One region of the Rhizobium sp. BG4 genome, then DNA from elsewhere that is predicted to be linked to it. Evidence: predicted binding sites of a transcription regulator. Region 1 holds the regulator's gene; the other holds the start of a gene.
What was found. The regulator PhoB, encoded in region 1, activates phosphate uptake and scavenging genes when phosphate is short. The targets are predictions, from matches to a motif close to TGTCATNNANCTGTCAT.

Region 1 (7,905 bases):
CGTCAGCACATCCGCAAACGGGAAAAGCAGGCGCAGCGGCCCCAGCCTGAGGCGCCTGCTGACGACAAAGCCGTTTCGGCGATATGTCGAAACGGCCGGATTATGCCCGGCGACCTGGAGTGTGACGGTATCGCAACCGCTTTCCGCGGCTGCCGCAGCGACAGCTTCCAGGAGCATTGTTCCGCCGCCTTGGCCGCGAAGCTTGGCATCAACCTTCAGCGTGTAGAGATAGAGTTCGCCAGCGGCCAGACGGGGCTCCGTGAGGCAAAAGGCGAGGAAGCGCAGCAATCCCTGCAGCGATCCATATTCTGCCTGGAAATCCCGCGCCGTCGGCGAAAAGGGCCCCTTGCCCGCCACGGAAAAAGTTGCGTGTCCAACGATGCGGCCCTTGCACTGGATGGCAATCAAGCGATCCAGATTGATTGACCGCTTGAAAAGTGCGGTACGCCGCTCGGCCGGTCCAAGGAAAAAACCCAGCGAGTCCCGCCCGCGGGCGACGCGCCTGCGAACCGCTTCGGCGAGCGGGTGTTCAGGGAAAGATCGCAACAAAGTAAAACTGGCGCGATTGGTTTGCTTGCCTGAAGTGCTATCCATAAAGCGCGCCAGACCAGGTTGACGGCAGTGTCAAATTTGCCCCCGAATTAATGATTAATGTAAAAACACCGTTTTCAATAGCGTTGAAAGCTCGACTTCCCGCCTCATTTCTTGACGGACAAGGCCGGGTATAAGATACGAGTAACATATCCTGACTAAGGTGTAAGGCATGTATCGCGCCCTCACACGAGATATAGAAGTTGTCGTCGAGCCGTTTTATCTGGAGGAGCAATCCGATCCGGACGATGACCGCTATGTCTGGGGATATCGCATCGTCATCAGCAACAATTCCGAGCTCTCTGTAAAACTCGTCAACCGTTACTGGAACATAACGGATCAGAACGGCGTGGTTGACGAAGTGACGGGACCGGGCGTGGTTGGCGAGCAGCCGCGGCTGGAGCCCGGCGATACCTATGAATACTCATCGGGATGCCCGCTCGATACGCCATCGGGGCTGATGTTCGGCCATTACCAGATGGAGACGGATGAAGGCGAGCTCTTCGATGTCGAGATACCCGCCTTCTCCCTGGATTCACCCGGCCTGCTCAGAGTGCTGAACTGACCGTTATTCGGCTGGCTGAAGTTCGGCAGGCTCGAAGCGGTAGGTCGTCGAGCAGAACTCGCAGGTGACCGCGATTTCGCCATTCTCCTGGCTCGCCTTGATCTCGTCTGCCGAGAAGCCCTTCAGCACGCCCTTGATCTTGTCGCGCGAACAGCTGCAGCGGTCGAAGACCTCCTTGGCGTCATAGACGCGCACGCCGCGCTCGTGGAAGAGGCGGAAGAGCAGACGCTCGGTTCCGACCTGCGGGTCGGTCAGCTCGTCGGCATCGATGGTTTCCACCATCGTGCGTGCCTCGGTCCAGGAATCGTCTTCCTTCAGCGGCTGGCCGCTCTCGTCGCCATCGCCACCGTGCAGATCCTGCTGGCGCATGCGCTCCGGCGCTTCCGGCAGGAACTGGGCGACGAGGCCGCCTGCCCGCCAGCGATGGCGCGGCTTGCCGCTGTCGTCACGGTCGAGCAGTTCGGCTGCAGCGAGACGAACCCGGGTCGGGATCTGCTCGGACTGGCGGAAATAGGTGCCGGCAATCTCTTCCAGCGAGGCGCCGTCGAGCGCGACGATGCCCTGATAGGGCTGGCTGAACTTGCCCTGGTCGATCGTGAAGGCGAGCACGCCCCTGCCGAGCAGCTGTTCGGGCTCGGTCTGGCCGGCGGCGATCGCTTCGTCGAGCAGCGCCTGATCGAAGCGCGCATAGGCGCGCACATTCTCAGGCGTCGAGAAATCGGCGACCAGCAGATCGACGGGGCCATCGCCCTTCGTCTGGACAGTGAACTTGCCGTCGAATTTCAGCGACGTGCCGAGCAGCACCGTCAGCACGATCACTTCGGCGAGAAGGCGGGCAACGGGTGCGGGATAGTGGTGGCGCTCCAGGATGGCGTCCAGCATCGGGCCGAGCTGGACGGCGCGGCCGCGCACATCCAGACCTTCAACCTGAAACGGGACAACATGATCATCACCGGCGAAATCGAACTCGCCAAGAGCGGCTGCAGCTTCTGCCATGGTCTTACTCCTAGTATTCAGAGCGGCAGACCAAGGCGTCTCTCCGCTCGCGCGGCCACGAGGCCGTCAGGCCGGATGTGGCGTCCAGTATGGTTCAGATCGCGCCCAGGCACCATGCAAGAATCGACTTCTGCGCATGAAGACGGTTTTCCGCTTCATCGAAGACCACGGATTGCGGGCCATCGATCACTTCGTCCGTGACTTCCTCACCACGATGGGCGGGCAGGCAATGCATGAACAATGCATCCTTGCCGGCCTTTGCCATCAAAGCCTGATTGACCTGATAGGGCTGGAAGACGTTGTGACCGCGAGCCCGATGTTCCTGATTCATGGAGACCCAGGTATCGGTTACCACGCAATCGGCGCCTTCGACCGCACGGTCGGCATCATGGCTGAGCAGGATTTCGGCGCCCTCATTGCGGGCCCAGTTCAGATAGTGATCCTTCGGCTCGGAACCAAGGGGTACGGCCATGTTCATGCGATAGCCGAAACGGGCAGCGCCTTCGACCAGCGAATGCAGCACGTTGTTGCCGTCGCCCGTCCAGGCGATCGTCTTGCCCTTGATCGGGCCGCGATGCTCTTCGAAGGTCATGATATCGGCCATGATCTGGCACGGATGGGTATCGTCGGTCAGCGCGTTGATGACCGGCACGGTGGCATGCTCGGCAAGCTCGAGCATGCGGTGATGCTCGGTGGTGCGGATCATGATCGCATCGACATAACGCGACAGGACCTTGGCGGTGTCGCCGATCGTCTCGGCGCGGCCGAGCTGCATTTCAGTGCCCGAGAGGAACAGTGTCTCGCCGCCGAGCTGGCGCATGCCGACATCGAAGGAGACGCGGGTACGTGTGGACGGCTTTTCGAAGATCATCGCCAGCATCTTGCCGGCGAGCGGCTTGTCGCCGGCGCCTGCCTTGAAAGCCTGCTTGCGCGAGATCGCATCATTCATGATGACGCGCAGATCGGCGGAGCTGACCGCCGAGAGATCGAGGAAGTGTTTGGGGGAAGCCATGTCGTCCTTACCTGTTTGCCTCGTAAGGCATCTATCCGTTCAAGCCGTCTTCTTGGCCTTGGCTGCGCGAATGCTCTCGGCGGCCTGCTCGATGCGTGCGAGGCCTTCGCGGGCTTCTTCCGCAGTCACCACCAGAGGCGGCAGGAGACGGATGACGTTATCGCCCGCCGGGACACCCAGCAGATGCGCGCTACGGATCGCAGCCAGGAGTTCGCTCGAGGGAACGACGGCCTTGATGCCGAGCAGCAGGCCTTCGCCGCGGATATCCTCGATCACGTCAGGATAGCGATCCTTCAGCGACGCCAGGCCCTGGCGGAAGACCAGCGACACGTCGCGGACGTGCTGCAGGAAGCCATCGGCGAGCACGATATCGAGAACGGCACTGCCAACGGCCATGGCGAGCGGATTGCCGCCATAGGTCGAGCCATGTGTGCCGGCCTTCATGCCGGAGGCCGCGTCAGCCGTTGCAAGGCAGGCTCCGAGCGGGAAACCGCCGCCGATGCCCTTGGCAACAGCCATGATGTCGGGGCTAACGCCGGACCATTCATAGGCGAAGAACTTGCCGGTACGGCCAACGCCGGTCTGGACTTCGTCGAGGATCAGCAGCAGGCCATGCTCATCGCAAAGCTGGCGCAGCGCCTTCATGAACTCGACGGTCGCTGGGCGGATACCGCCCTCGCCCTGTACGGGCTCGATCAGAATGGCTGCCGTCGCGTCGGTGATCGCCGCGCGGACGGCTTCGACATCGCCGAAAGGCACCTGGTCGAAACCGGGGGTCTTCGGACCGAAGCCTTCGAGATACTTCTCCTGGCCGCCGGCGGCGATCGTCGCCAGCGTACGGCCATGGAAGGCGCCTTCGAAGGTGATGATATGGAAGCGCTCCGGATGGCCCTTCGAATACTGGTAGCGGCGCGCGGTCTTGATCGCGCATTCCAGGGCTTCCGCACCCGAATTGGTGAAGAACACCTTGTCGGCGAAAGTCGCTTCCGTCAGCCGCCTGGCGAGCTTTTCCTGACCGGGGATCTCATAGATATTGGAGAGGTGCCAGACCTTCTCGGCCTGCGCCTTCAGCGCATCGACAACGTGAGGATGGCTGTGGCCAACGGAGGTCACGGCAACGCCCGCGCCAAAATCCAGATATCGCTCGCCGGTCTCGGTAATCAGCCAGACGCCCTCACCTCGCTCGAACCGCAGAGGGGCACGAGAATAGGTATCATATAGCGGCGCGGCTTCAGCCATGGCGCGGTCTCCTGTCAGCGTTATGGGCAACCGGACTCCGGCTAAAAAACCAGGTCCGAAAAATTAAAAATGCCGCCTCTCGGCGGCGCTGTGCACTATTTACTTTTCGCACTGCAATGTCAACAAAACTACGGCTTTCGTGGCTTCTGGGTGACGCTCAAGCGATGTCGCGTTTCATCAACAGCTAATGTTGCAGAAATGACTCTGTGGGGAAGCAAGTTGGGGAAAACTTGAAATTCGATTCATCCGGATTCCCGCGACTCTTGTCACGGAGTCAGCCTCACACTAGGTTAAAACTCAATTACTAGACTGCATGCGGCGGAACTAGTCACCAAAATTAGTCAAGCGTTTCTTGTGTCGGATTCATCCGGGGCAAACGGTGAAGGATTCTGCCTTCACAACGCTTAAACGGCGGAGACACAGGGCATGAACTGGACAGACGAGCGGGTCGAGAAACTCAAGAAACTGTGGTCCGAAGGGTTGAGCGCGAGCCAGATCGCGGCGCAACTTGGAGGCGTGAGCCGGAATGCCGTTATCGGCAAGGTTCACCGTCTGGCACTGCCGGGCCGTGCCAAGGCCGGCGGCAATGCGACGGCGGCACGAGCTCCGAAGCGCACGACTTCGGCACCGCGCGCTCCGAACTATGCATCGCGCATGACGACCCGCACCGTTGCCCGCCCGCAGGGCGCAACGATGCTGAAGGAAGAGATCGAAATCGACGTCATGGAGGAGATGGAATATCGTCCGGCTTCCAACGTTGTCGTGCCGATCTCGCGCCGTCTCGGCCTGACGGAACTGACCGAGCGTACCTGCAAGTGGCCGGTCGGCGATCCGCTGAAGGACGATTTCCATTTCTGCGGCTGCGAAAGCCCGGATTCTTCGCCCTACTGCACCTATCACCAGCGCCTGGCTTACCAGCCGGTCAATGATCGCCGCAGGGCCGCAGCCCGGGCAAACTGAGCCGGGTAAAGACAAACGAAAAACGGGCCTTTCGGCCCGTTTTTTTGTATCTGCTTGTCAGGAGGCCGTAGCCTCCTTGATCACTCAGGCTTCCATGGAATAACCGGCACCGCGGACGGTGCGGATGACATCCTGCATGTTCGAGAAGTTGAGCGCCTTGCGCAGGCGGCCGACATGGACGTCGACGGTACGCTCGTCGACATAGATGTCGTGACCCCAGACGCCGTCGAGCAGTTGCGAGCGCGAGAAGACGCGGCCCGGCGACGACATCAGAAACTCCAGGAGGCGGAACTCGGTCGGTCCGAGACGGACTTCGCGGGTCTTGCGGTGAACGCGGTGCGTTTCGCGGTCGAGTTCGATATCGCCGCACTTCAGCACGGTCGAGAGAACTTCCGGCTTGGCGCGGCGCAGCATCGCCTTGACGCGGGCAACGAGCTCGGGCGTCGAGAACGGCTTGACGACATAGTCGTCGGCGCCGGTCGACAGGCCGCGGACGCGCTCACTCTCTTCACCGCGCGCCGTCAGCATGATGATCGGCAAGCGCTCGGTTTCCGGGCGCATGCGCAGCCGGCGGCAGAGCTCGATGCCTGATACGCCAGGCAGCATCCAATCGAGGATAAGAAGGTCCGGCGTGCGCTCCTGAAGGCGGATTTCCGCCTCGTCGCCGCGCAGGATGGTATCGACTTCGAAACCTTCGGCTTCGAGATTGTAGCGAAGAAGCACGCTCAGTGCTTCTTCGTCTTCAACGACTGCAACTCTCGGGATCATTCTATTCTGTCTCCTGAGGCCCGGTCCGGATGATTATTCCGTTACCGCGCCGACGGTGTTGGCGGTGTCGTCCTTCGGACGCTCGCCTTCCGGCTGAGCGCCGGTCGCCATGTAGTAGATGGTTTCAGCAATGTTCGTGGCGTGGTCGCCGATGCGCTCGATGTTCTTGGCGCAGAAGAGCAGATGCGTGCAGCTGGTGATGTTGCGCGGATCTTCCATCATGTAGGTCAGGAGCTCGCGGAACAGCGACGTGTACATCGCGTCGATTTCCTCGTCGCGCTCGCGGATCGACTTCGCCTTGTCGGCAGCGCGCGTCGTGTAGACGTCGAGCACCTCCTTCAGCTGGACGAGCGCGAGCTCGGAGAGATGCTCCAGGCCACGGGCGAGCTTGCGCGGAACGCCGGTGCTCTGCACGGCGATGACGCGCTTTGCGGTGTTCTTGCCGAGGTCGCCGACGCGCTCGAGGTCTGCGGCGATGCGGATCGAACCCATGATCTCGCGCAGGTCCGACGCCATCGGCTGGCGGCGGGCGATGGTGACGATCGCCTTGTCGTTGATCTCGCGCTCGGCGTGATCGAGGATCACGTCGTCGGAGATGACCTTCTGCGCCAGCGCCGCGTCGCCGTTGACGAGGGCGCGGACAGCGTCGGAAACCATCTGCTCGGCCAGGCCGCCCATTTCGGAAATGCGGCGCGAGAGGAACTTCAGGTCTTCGTCATACGCAGAAAAAATATGTGTCGATGCCATGGGGAAAGTCCTTGAGTGTCTATCGGGGGTCGTGACGCCAAAGATCAGCCGAAGCGGCCCATGATATAATCCTGGGTGCGCGGATCGTCCGGATTGGTGAACATCTTGTCGGTGTCGTTCTCCTCGACGAGGTTGCCGAGGTGGAACATGGCCGTGCGCTGCGAAACGCGGGCGGCCTGCTGCATGGAGTGCGTGACGATGACGATCGTGTAGGCTTCGCGCAGCTCGTGGATCAGTTCCTCGACCTTTGCGGTGGCGATCGGGTCGAGTGCCGAGCACGGCTCGTCCATCAGGATGACTTCTGGCGAGACTGCAACAGCGCGGGCGATGCAGAGGCGCTGCTGCTGACCACCGGAGAGGCCGGTGCCGGATTCATGAACGCGGTCCTTGACCTCGTTCCAGAGGCCGGCGCGCTGCAGGCTGGTCTCGACGATCTGGTCCATGTCGGCCTTGGTCTTGGCGAGACCATGGATGCGCGGGCCGTAAGCGACGTTCTCATAGATCGACTTTGGGAACGGGTTCGGCTTCTGGAACACCATGCCGACGCGGGCGCGCAGTTCGACCACGTCGATATCCGGATCGTAGATATCGTCGCCATCGAGCGTGATCTTGCCGGTGACGCGGCAATTGTCGATCGTGTCGTTCATGCGGTTCAGGCTGCGCAGGAAGGTGGACTTGCCGCAGCCGGACGGGCCGATGAGCGCCGTAACGGTGTTTTCGCGGATGTTCAGCTTGACGTCGAAGAGGGCGCGCTTTTCGCCGTAATAGACGGAAACGTCCTGGCCGATCATCTTGTAGGGAATGCTGTTCATCTTCTGGTCCAGAGCCTTTTCAACTGCTGCTTCTGTCAACATGTTCATTGGGTTTTACTCCGTTTACCAGCGGCGCTCAAAGCGACGGCGCAAGAGGATGGCTCCTAGGTTCATGACGATCAGGAACAGGAGAAGGACGATGATGGCACCCGACGTACGTTCGACGAAGGCGCGTTCGGCTTCGTTGGCCCACATGTAGACCTGGACGGGGAGCG
Region 2 (7,410 bases), on a different replicon from region 1:
TATGCGATGTGGGGGCCGATCATCGCCAATGTCTGGTGGGGCATTCCGTTCTTCGCGATCACGCTGCTTGCCGCCCTTCAGGCGATCCCGCGCGATCTCTACGAGGCCGCCTCGATCGATGGCGCCGGCTGGTTCCAGCGTTTCGGCTCGATCACGCTACCGTTCCTGGCGCCGACGATCGCCATCACCGTGCTGCTGCGCACCGTCTGGATCTCGAATTTCGCCGACCTGATCGTCGTCATGACCGGCGGCGGCCCGGCGGACCGCACCCAGATCGTCGCGAGCTACATCTTCACCCAGGCCTTCAAGCGGCTGGATTTCGGCTATGCCTCAGCGATCGCGCTCGTCCTGCTCGCGCTTCTACTTGCCTATTCCATGCTGATCATCCTGCTGCGGCAGACCCTGCTGAACAAGGATTGAGACCATGAAGCGATCCGTCATCCCCACTATCGCGCATCGTCTGGCAATCCTTTGCTACATCCTCTTTGCGCTCTTCCCGCTTTTCTGGCTGCTGAAGGTTTCGGTGACGCCGAATGATCTTCTCTATTCCGAGGGCGTTCGCATGTGGCCGTCGCGCACGACCTGGGAGCACTATTCCTTCGTCCTGCAGCACAGCGCTTTTCCGACCTTCTTCAAGAACAGCCTGATCGTGTCGGCCTCGACGGCGATCACGGTTACGATCTGCGCTTCGCTCTCAGGCTATGCGCTGTCGCGCTTCAACTTCCGGGCCAAATACTGGATCGTGGCGCTGATGCTGCTGACCCAGATGTTCCCGCTCGTCATGCTCGTCGCGCCGATCTTCAAGATCCTGACGCCGCTGCATCTGACGAACAGCCTGACGGGTCTGGTGATCGTTTACACCGCCTTCAACGTGCCCTTCGCCACCTTCCTGATGCAGTCCTTCTTCGACGGCATTCCGAAGGATCTGGAGGAGGCGGCGATGATCGACGGCGCGACGCAGTTCACGGCGTTTCGGCAGATCATCCTGCCGCTGACGCTGCCCGGCATAGCGGCCACGCTCGGCTTCGTCTTCACCGCGGCATGGAGCGAGCTGCTCTTCGCGCTGATGCTGATCAACGGCAATGATGCGGCGACTTTCCCGGTCGGGCTTCTCACCTTCGTTTCGAAATTCTCCGTGGATTTCGGGCAGATGATGGCGGCAGGCGTCATGGCGCTCATTCCGGCCGGTCTCTTCTTCCTGCTCATCCAACGTTATCTTGTGCAGGGCCTGACGGCCGGCGCGGTCAAGGGTTAAACACATGGCATCGATCGATATCCAGAACGTCAAGAAGGCCTATGGCCACGTGCAGGTCCTGCACGATGTCGACCTCAAGATCGGCGACGGCGAATTCGTCGTCCTCGTCGGCCCATCCGGCTGCGGCAAGTCCACGCTGCTGCGCATGATCGCCGGCCTCGAGGACATTTCCGGCGGTGAAATCCGCATCGGCGGCAATCGCGTCAACGAGCTGCATCCGAAGGACCGCGACATCGCCATGGTGTTCCAGTCCTACGCGCTTTACCCGCACATGAACGTCGCGGGCAACATGAGCTACAGCCTGAAGCTCCGGAAGACGGCCAAGGAGAAAATCGCCAGCGCCGTGGGTTCGGCCGCGTCGAAGCTCGGCCTCGATCCGCTGCTGGAGCGCCGCCCAAAGGCATTGTCCGGCGGCCAGCGCCAGCGCGTCGCCATGGGCCGCGCAATCGTGCGCCAGCCGAAGGCCTTCCTGTTCGACGAACCGCTGTCGAACCTCGACGCGCGCCTGCGCGAACAGATGCGCGCCGAAATCAAGAAGCTGCATGGCGATCTGAAGGCAACCTCAATCTACGTCACCCACGACCAGATCGAAGCGATGACGCTCGCCGACCGCATCGTCGCCATGCATGGCGGCGTCGTGCAGCAGGTCGGCAGCCCGCTGGAACTTTACGACCGCCCAGCAAATCTGTTCGTCGCCGGCTTCATCGGCTCTCCGGGCATGAACTTCCTCGACGCGACCTATGAGAATGGCGGCGTGAAGCTGAAGGACAGCACGATCGTCCCGCTTTCTGCACCGCTATCCGTTGCCAACGGCGCAAAGGTCACGCTCGGCATCCGCCCCGAGCATGTCGTCATGTCATCCGATGGCAACGGCATGAGTGCCGATGTCGAACTCATCGAACCGACCGGCTTCGGCATCATCCTGCACCTGTCGCTGCACGGCCTGCCGTTCAAGGTCTTCACGCTGAACCGCGAGGCGCTCTCGGCCGGCCCGAAGGTCAACGTCACCTTCCCGGCGCAGCACCTGCATGTTTTCGACGAGGCAGGCAACCGGGCGAGCTAACTCGCCCGGGACACTTTAGCTCCGTAGACCCGGCGCTTCCTGGCCGGTGCGCTCGACATATTCCGTATAGCCGCCGCCATACTGGTGGATGCCGTCAGGGGTCAGTTCCAGGACGCGGTTGGAAAGCGCTGCGAGGAAGTGGCGGTCGTGCGAGACGAAGAGCATGGTGCCTTCGTAATCGGCGAGCGCCTTGATCAGCATTTCCTTGGTGTCGAGGTCGAGGTGGTTGGTCGGTTCGTCGAGGACGAGCAGGTTCGGCGGGTCGAACAGCATCTTGGCCATGACCAGGCGGGCCTTTTCGCCGCCGGAGAGAACGCGGCACTTCTTCTCGACGTCGTCACCCGAGAAGCCGAAGCAGCCGGCCAGCGCGCGAAGCGGTGCCTGGCCGGCGAGCGGGAAGGAATCCTCCAGCCATTCGAGGACGGTGCGCTCGCCATCGAGCAGGTCCATGGCGTGCTGGGCGAAATAGCCCATCTTGACGCTGGCGCCGAGCGCGACGCTGCCCTGATCGGGGTCAGTCGAACCGGCAACGAGCTTCAGGAGCGTCGACTTGCCGGCGCCGTTGACGCCCATGATGCACCAGCGTTCCTTGCGGCGGACCATGAAATCCAGGCCTTCGTAGATGCTGCGGCTGCCGTATTTCTTATGGACGTTCTTGATGTTGATGACGTCTTCGCCCGAGCGCGGAGCCGGCAGGAATTCGAAGGCGACCGTCTGGCGGCGGCGCGGCGGCTCGACGCGTTCGATCTTGTCGAGCTTCTTGACGCGGCTCTGTACCTGCGCGGCATGCGAGGCGCGGGCCTTGAAGCGCTCGATGAACTTGATTTCCTTGGCAAGCATCGCCTGCTGGCGCTCGAACTGCGCCTGCTGCTGCTTCTCGTTCTGCGCCCGCTGGTTTTCGTAGAAGGCGTAGTCGCCCGAGTAGCTGTTGAGCGAACCGGCGTCGATCTCGATGATCTTGGTGACGATGCGGTTGAGGAATTCGCGGTCGTGCGAGGTCATCAGCAGCGCGCCGTCGAAATTCTTCAGGAAATCTTCGAGCCAGATCAGGCTTTCGAGGTCGAGATGGTTCGACGGTTCGTCGAGCAGCATCACGTCGGGACGCATCAGCAGGATGCGGGCGAGCGCCACGCGCATCTTCCAGCCGCCGGACAATTTGCCGACATCGCCGTCCATCATTTCCTGCGTGAAGCTCAGACCGTCGAGCACTTCGCGGGCGCGGCCTTCCAGCGCGTAACCGTCGAGCTCTTCGTAGCGGGCCTGCACTTCGCCGTAGCGCTCGATGATCGCGTCCATCTCGTCCATGCGGTCGGGGTCAGACATGGCGGCTTCGAGATCGCGCAGTTCGGCGGCGACTTCGCTGACGGGGCCGGCGCCTTCCATGACTTCCGCAACGGCGCTGCGGCCGGACATCTCGCCGACATCCTGGTTGAAATAGCCGACGGTCATGCCCTTCTCGACGGAGATCTGACCTTCATCCGGCGTCTCGTCGCCGGTGATCATGCGGAACAGCGTCGTCTTGCCGGCGCCGTTCGGTCCGACGAGGCCGATCTTCTCGCCCTTGTTGAGCGCGGCGGATGCCTCGAGATAGAGAATGCGGTGGCTGTTCTGCTTGCTGATATTTTCGATGCGGATCATGGGAAAGCGGGTACCTGATAAGAAGCTGCGGCGCGCTTATCATGCGCCGCAGCATTTGTCGCGGTTTTCCTTCGTCAGGAGCCTTAGAAGACCTGGCGAAGGATGATGAAAAGCACGAAGGCGATGGCGATCGAAGCCGGCAGCGTCACCACCCAGGCCATCAGCATGTTGCGGACCGTCGACCATTGGAGCCCCGAGCCATTGGCGGCCATGGTGCCCGCAACGCCTGACGATAGAACGTGCGTCGTCGAGACAGGCAGGCCAAAATGGTCGGCCGCGCCAATCGTCGCCATGGCGACGATTTCGGCGGCAGCACCCTGACCGTAGGTGAGATGCGTCTTGCCGATCTTCTCGCCGACGGTCACGACAATGCGCTTCCAACCAACCATGGTGCCTAGCCCAAGCGCCAGCGCCACGGCGACCTTCACCCAGAGCGGGATGAACTTCGTCGCGTTGTCGACGGCCTTGTGGTAGTTGGTGACAGCCTGCAGGTCCGTTGCGTCCATCGGCAGGAGCTTCTGCTTGTCGATCAGCTTCAGCGATTCACCGATGAGATAGATGTCGTTGCGCACATTGCCGACGAGATTGGTCGGAACCGCTTCCAGCGTCGGGAAGGCGGCGACTTCGGCGCTCGTCTGGTGGATATATTGCTGCAGGGCAGGCGTCGTCGCGTCCGTCCAGGTCTTTGTCTTCACCGCATTGCTGACCTCGGCCTTGTAGTCGGTCACGGTCACGCCCGGCTTTACATATTTGCCGAGCGCGGTTTCGACCTGGGCTGAGGCCTGCTTGTAGGCTTCTAGGTAGTTGACGTCAGGCGTGCGGTTCAGCGCGAAGGCCGTCGGAACCAGACCGATCAGGATGAGCATGATCAGGCCCATGCCCTTCTGGCCGTCGTTGGAGCCATGGGCGAAGCTGACGCCCGTGCAGGTGAAGATCAGGATTGCCCGGATCCAGAGCGGCGGTGGCTGGTTGCCTTTCGGCTCCTCATAGAGCTCCTTCTTGCGTACAAGGAACTTCATGACGAGGAGAAGCACGGCCGAGAGAGCGAAGCCGATCAGCGGAGAAATCAGCAGCGACAGGCCGATATTGGTTGCCTGCGACCAGTCGACACCGCTGGTGGCGCTTCCCGCCGGGGCGAGAAACTGGTTGGCGAGGCCGACGCCGATGATCGAGCCGACGAGCGTGTGCGAGCTGGAGGAGGGCAGGCCGAGATACCAGGTGCCGAGGTTCCAGAAGATCGCCGCGATCAACAGCGCGAAGACCATCGCAAGGCCCGATCCCGAGCCGACCTGCAGGATGAGCTCCACCGGCAGAAGTGCCAGAATGCCGAAGGCGACGGCGCCCGTCGATGTCAGCACGCCGAGGAAGTTGAAGAAGCCGGACCAGATGACGGCGAGCTCGGCGGGCATCGAGCGCGTGTAGATGACGGTGGCGACGGCGTTAGCCGTATCATGGAAGCCGTTGACGAACTCGAAGCCGAGCGCGATCAGCAGCGCAAGGCCAAGCAGGATCCACGGAACCGCGGAGGCTTCGGTCAGATCGCGGCCGAGCGCATAGGCGACATATCCAAGGCCGCAAAGAAGAATGACGAGAAAGACCGGCACGAACCACTTGCCTGCACTCGACGAATGCAGCGGGTGCTTACCGGACTCAGGCAACAGGTGATCGGGGGCAATATCAGCCATGTCCTTGTCCTTTCATGGAAAAGCAACCAAAACTACGTCCGCCCCGTGAACCTTGCGTGACACAACTTTGCGGCATCTCCGGCGGCCTTCCTCGCGCGGCTCGCATTGTCACATTACTGTCGTCAAACCCTGTTGATGTGGCGCCGATCAGAGGGACAGGACCATGACTCAGGAAGAAATCGACCAGCTCCGCCGCATCAAGGATGAGATTGCAGACAGTTTCGACGAGGAACTGGAAATGCAGATGGAGGAGGACCGGCTCGACGAGCTGGTCGCCGAAAACATGCCTGGCGGCCTTGAGGATGTGCTCGACCGCAAGACCTATTTCCGCGAGCTCTTCCGTCTCCAGCACGAGCTGGTGAAGCTGCAGGACTGGGTGCAGCACAAGAAGCTGAAGGTCGTCGTGCTTTTCGAAGGCCGCGATTCAGCCGGCAAGGGCGGTGCCATCAAGCGTGTCACGCAGCGTCTGAACCCGCGCGTCTGCCGCGTCGTCGCACTTCCAGCGCCGACCGAGCGTGAGCGGAACCAGTGGTATTTCCAGCGCTATGTCCCGCATCTGCCGTCGGCAGGCGAAATGGCGCTCTTCGACCGCAGCTGGTACAACCGTGCCGGCGTCGAGCGTGTGATGGGTTTCTGCACTAAGGATGAACTCGACGAGTTCTTCCGTTCGGTTCCGGAATTCGAGCGCATGCTGGTGCGCTCCGGCATCATCCTCGTCAAATACTGGTTCTCGATCACCGACGAGGAGCAGGAGTTCCGCTTCCGCATGCGCATCCAGGATCCGCTGAAGCAGTGGAAGCTGTCGCCGATGGACCTCGAAAGCCGCGTGCATTGGGAAGAATACACCAAGGCCAAGGAAGAGATGCTGGAATATACCCACATCCCCGAGGCGCCGTGGTGGGTCGTTCAGGCCGTCGACAAGAAGCGCGCCCGCCTCAACATGATCAACCACCTCTTGAAGCAGATCCCCTATGAGGACGTGCCGAAGGATCACATCGTCCTGCCGCCGCGCGTACGTCACGACGATTACTCGCGCGTTCCGGTTCCGCCGGACATGTATGTTCCGGAAGTCTATTGAATGTGAGAGCGGGCGGTCTTGCCGCCCGCAGCCGTTGCGGATGCTCGCGACAAGCCCGAGCATGACGGCGTAGAGGGGTCAGTCCTTCCGGAACAGCTTCCAGCGCGTCGGCCGGAAAGCGATATGCTTGCTGTCGAGGACCTCGGTGTGCGAGGGCGGAACTTCCAGCTCGATATGCTGATGCGCGGTACCGATATCGATTTCGATATGCCGTGTTCCGGCAACGCGGCGGCTGGAGGCCAGCTTGCCGGGAATGCCGCCGCGATTTGCGTCCAGCAGTTCGATGTCGTGCGGGCGGAAGTAGAGCTGGGCCTCGCCATCAGGCTCCCCATCCGCCTTCAGGCCGAGCGTGCGGCCCTCGAACAGAATGTCGCCATTGGCGATCTTTACGTTCAGACAGTTGGACTGGCCGACGAAGCCGAAGACGAAGGGTGAGTTTGGCCGGTCGTAGACTTCATCCGGCGTGCCGACCTGCTCGATCGCACCCTGGCTCATGACGACGACGCGGTCGGCGAGTTCCATCGCCTCGTCCTGGTCGTGGGTGACGAAGACGGTCGTATGGCCGGTGCGGTCATGGATTTCGCGAAGCCATTTGCGCAGGTCCTTGCGAACCTGGGCGTCGAGCGCGCCGAAGGGCTCGTCGAGCAGCAGCACGTTCGGCTCGACCGCCATGGCGCGGGCGAGCGCTACG

Region 2: ppk2 (polyphosphate kinase 2) is a predicted target of PhoB. The motif match lies at 5,748-5,764, and genes of this name have one in related genera.

What each region holds. Positions count from the first base shown of each region.
Region 1 covers NZ_CP044125.1:1,322,718-1,330,622, forward strand. Annotated here, with positions in the region: gene F2982_RS32160 (GNAT family N-acetyltransferase) at 1-357, opposite strand, end outside; gene apaG (Co2+/Mg2+ efflux protein ApaG) at 764-1,156, shown strand; gene F2982_RS06945 (Hsp33 family molecular chaperone) at 1,160-2,152, opposite strand; gene argF (ornithine carbamoyltransferase) at 2,247-3,164, opposite strand; gene F2982_RS06955 (aspartate aminotransferase family protein) at 3,204-4,403, opposite strand; gene F2982_RS06960 (GcrA family cell cycle regulator) at 4,830-5,363, shown strand; gene phoB (phosphate regulon transcriptional regulator PhoB) at 5,448-6,131, opposite strand; gene phoU (phosphate signaling complex protein PhoU) at 6,165-6,878, opposite strand; gene pstB (phosphate ABC transporter ATP-binding protein PstB) at 6,923-7,738, opposite strand; gene pstA (phosphate ABC transporter permease PstA) at 7,754-7,905, opposite strand, start outside.
Region 2 covers NZ_CP044126.1:244,034-251,443, forward strand. Annotated here, with positions in the region: gene F2982_RS21285 (sugar ABC transporter permease) at 1-420, shown strand, start outside; gene F2982_RS21290 (carbohydrate ABC transporter permease) at 425-1,255, shown strand; gene ugpC (sn-glycerol-3-phosphate ABC transporter ATP-binding protein UgpC) at 1,260-2,318, shown strand; gene F2982_RS21300 (ABC-F family ATP-binding cassette domain-containing protein) at 2,334-3,956, opposite strand; gene F2982_RS21305 (inorganic phosphate transporter) at 4,040-5,641, opposite strand; gene ppk2 (polyphosphate kinase 2) at 5,805-6,719, shown strand; gene F2982_RS21315 (sulfate/molybdate ABC transporter ATP-binding protein) at 6,798-7,410, opposite strand, start outside.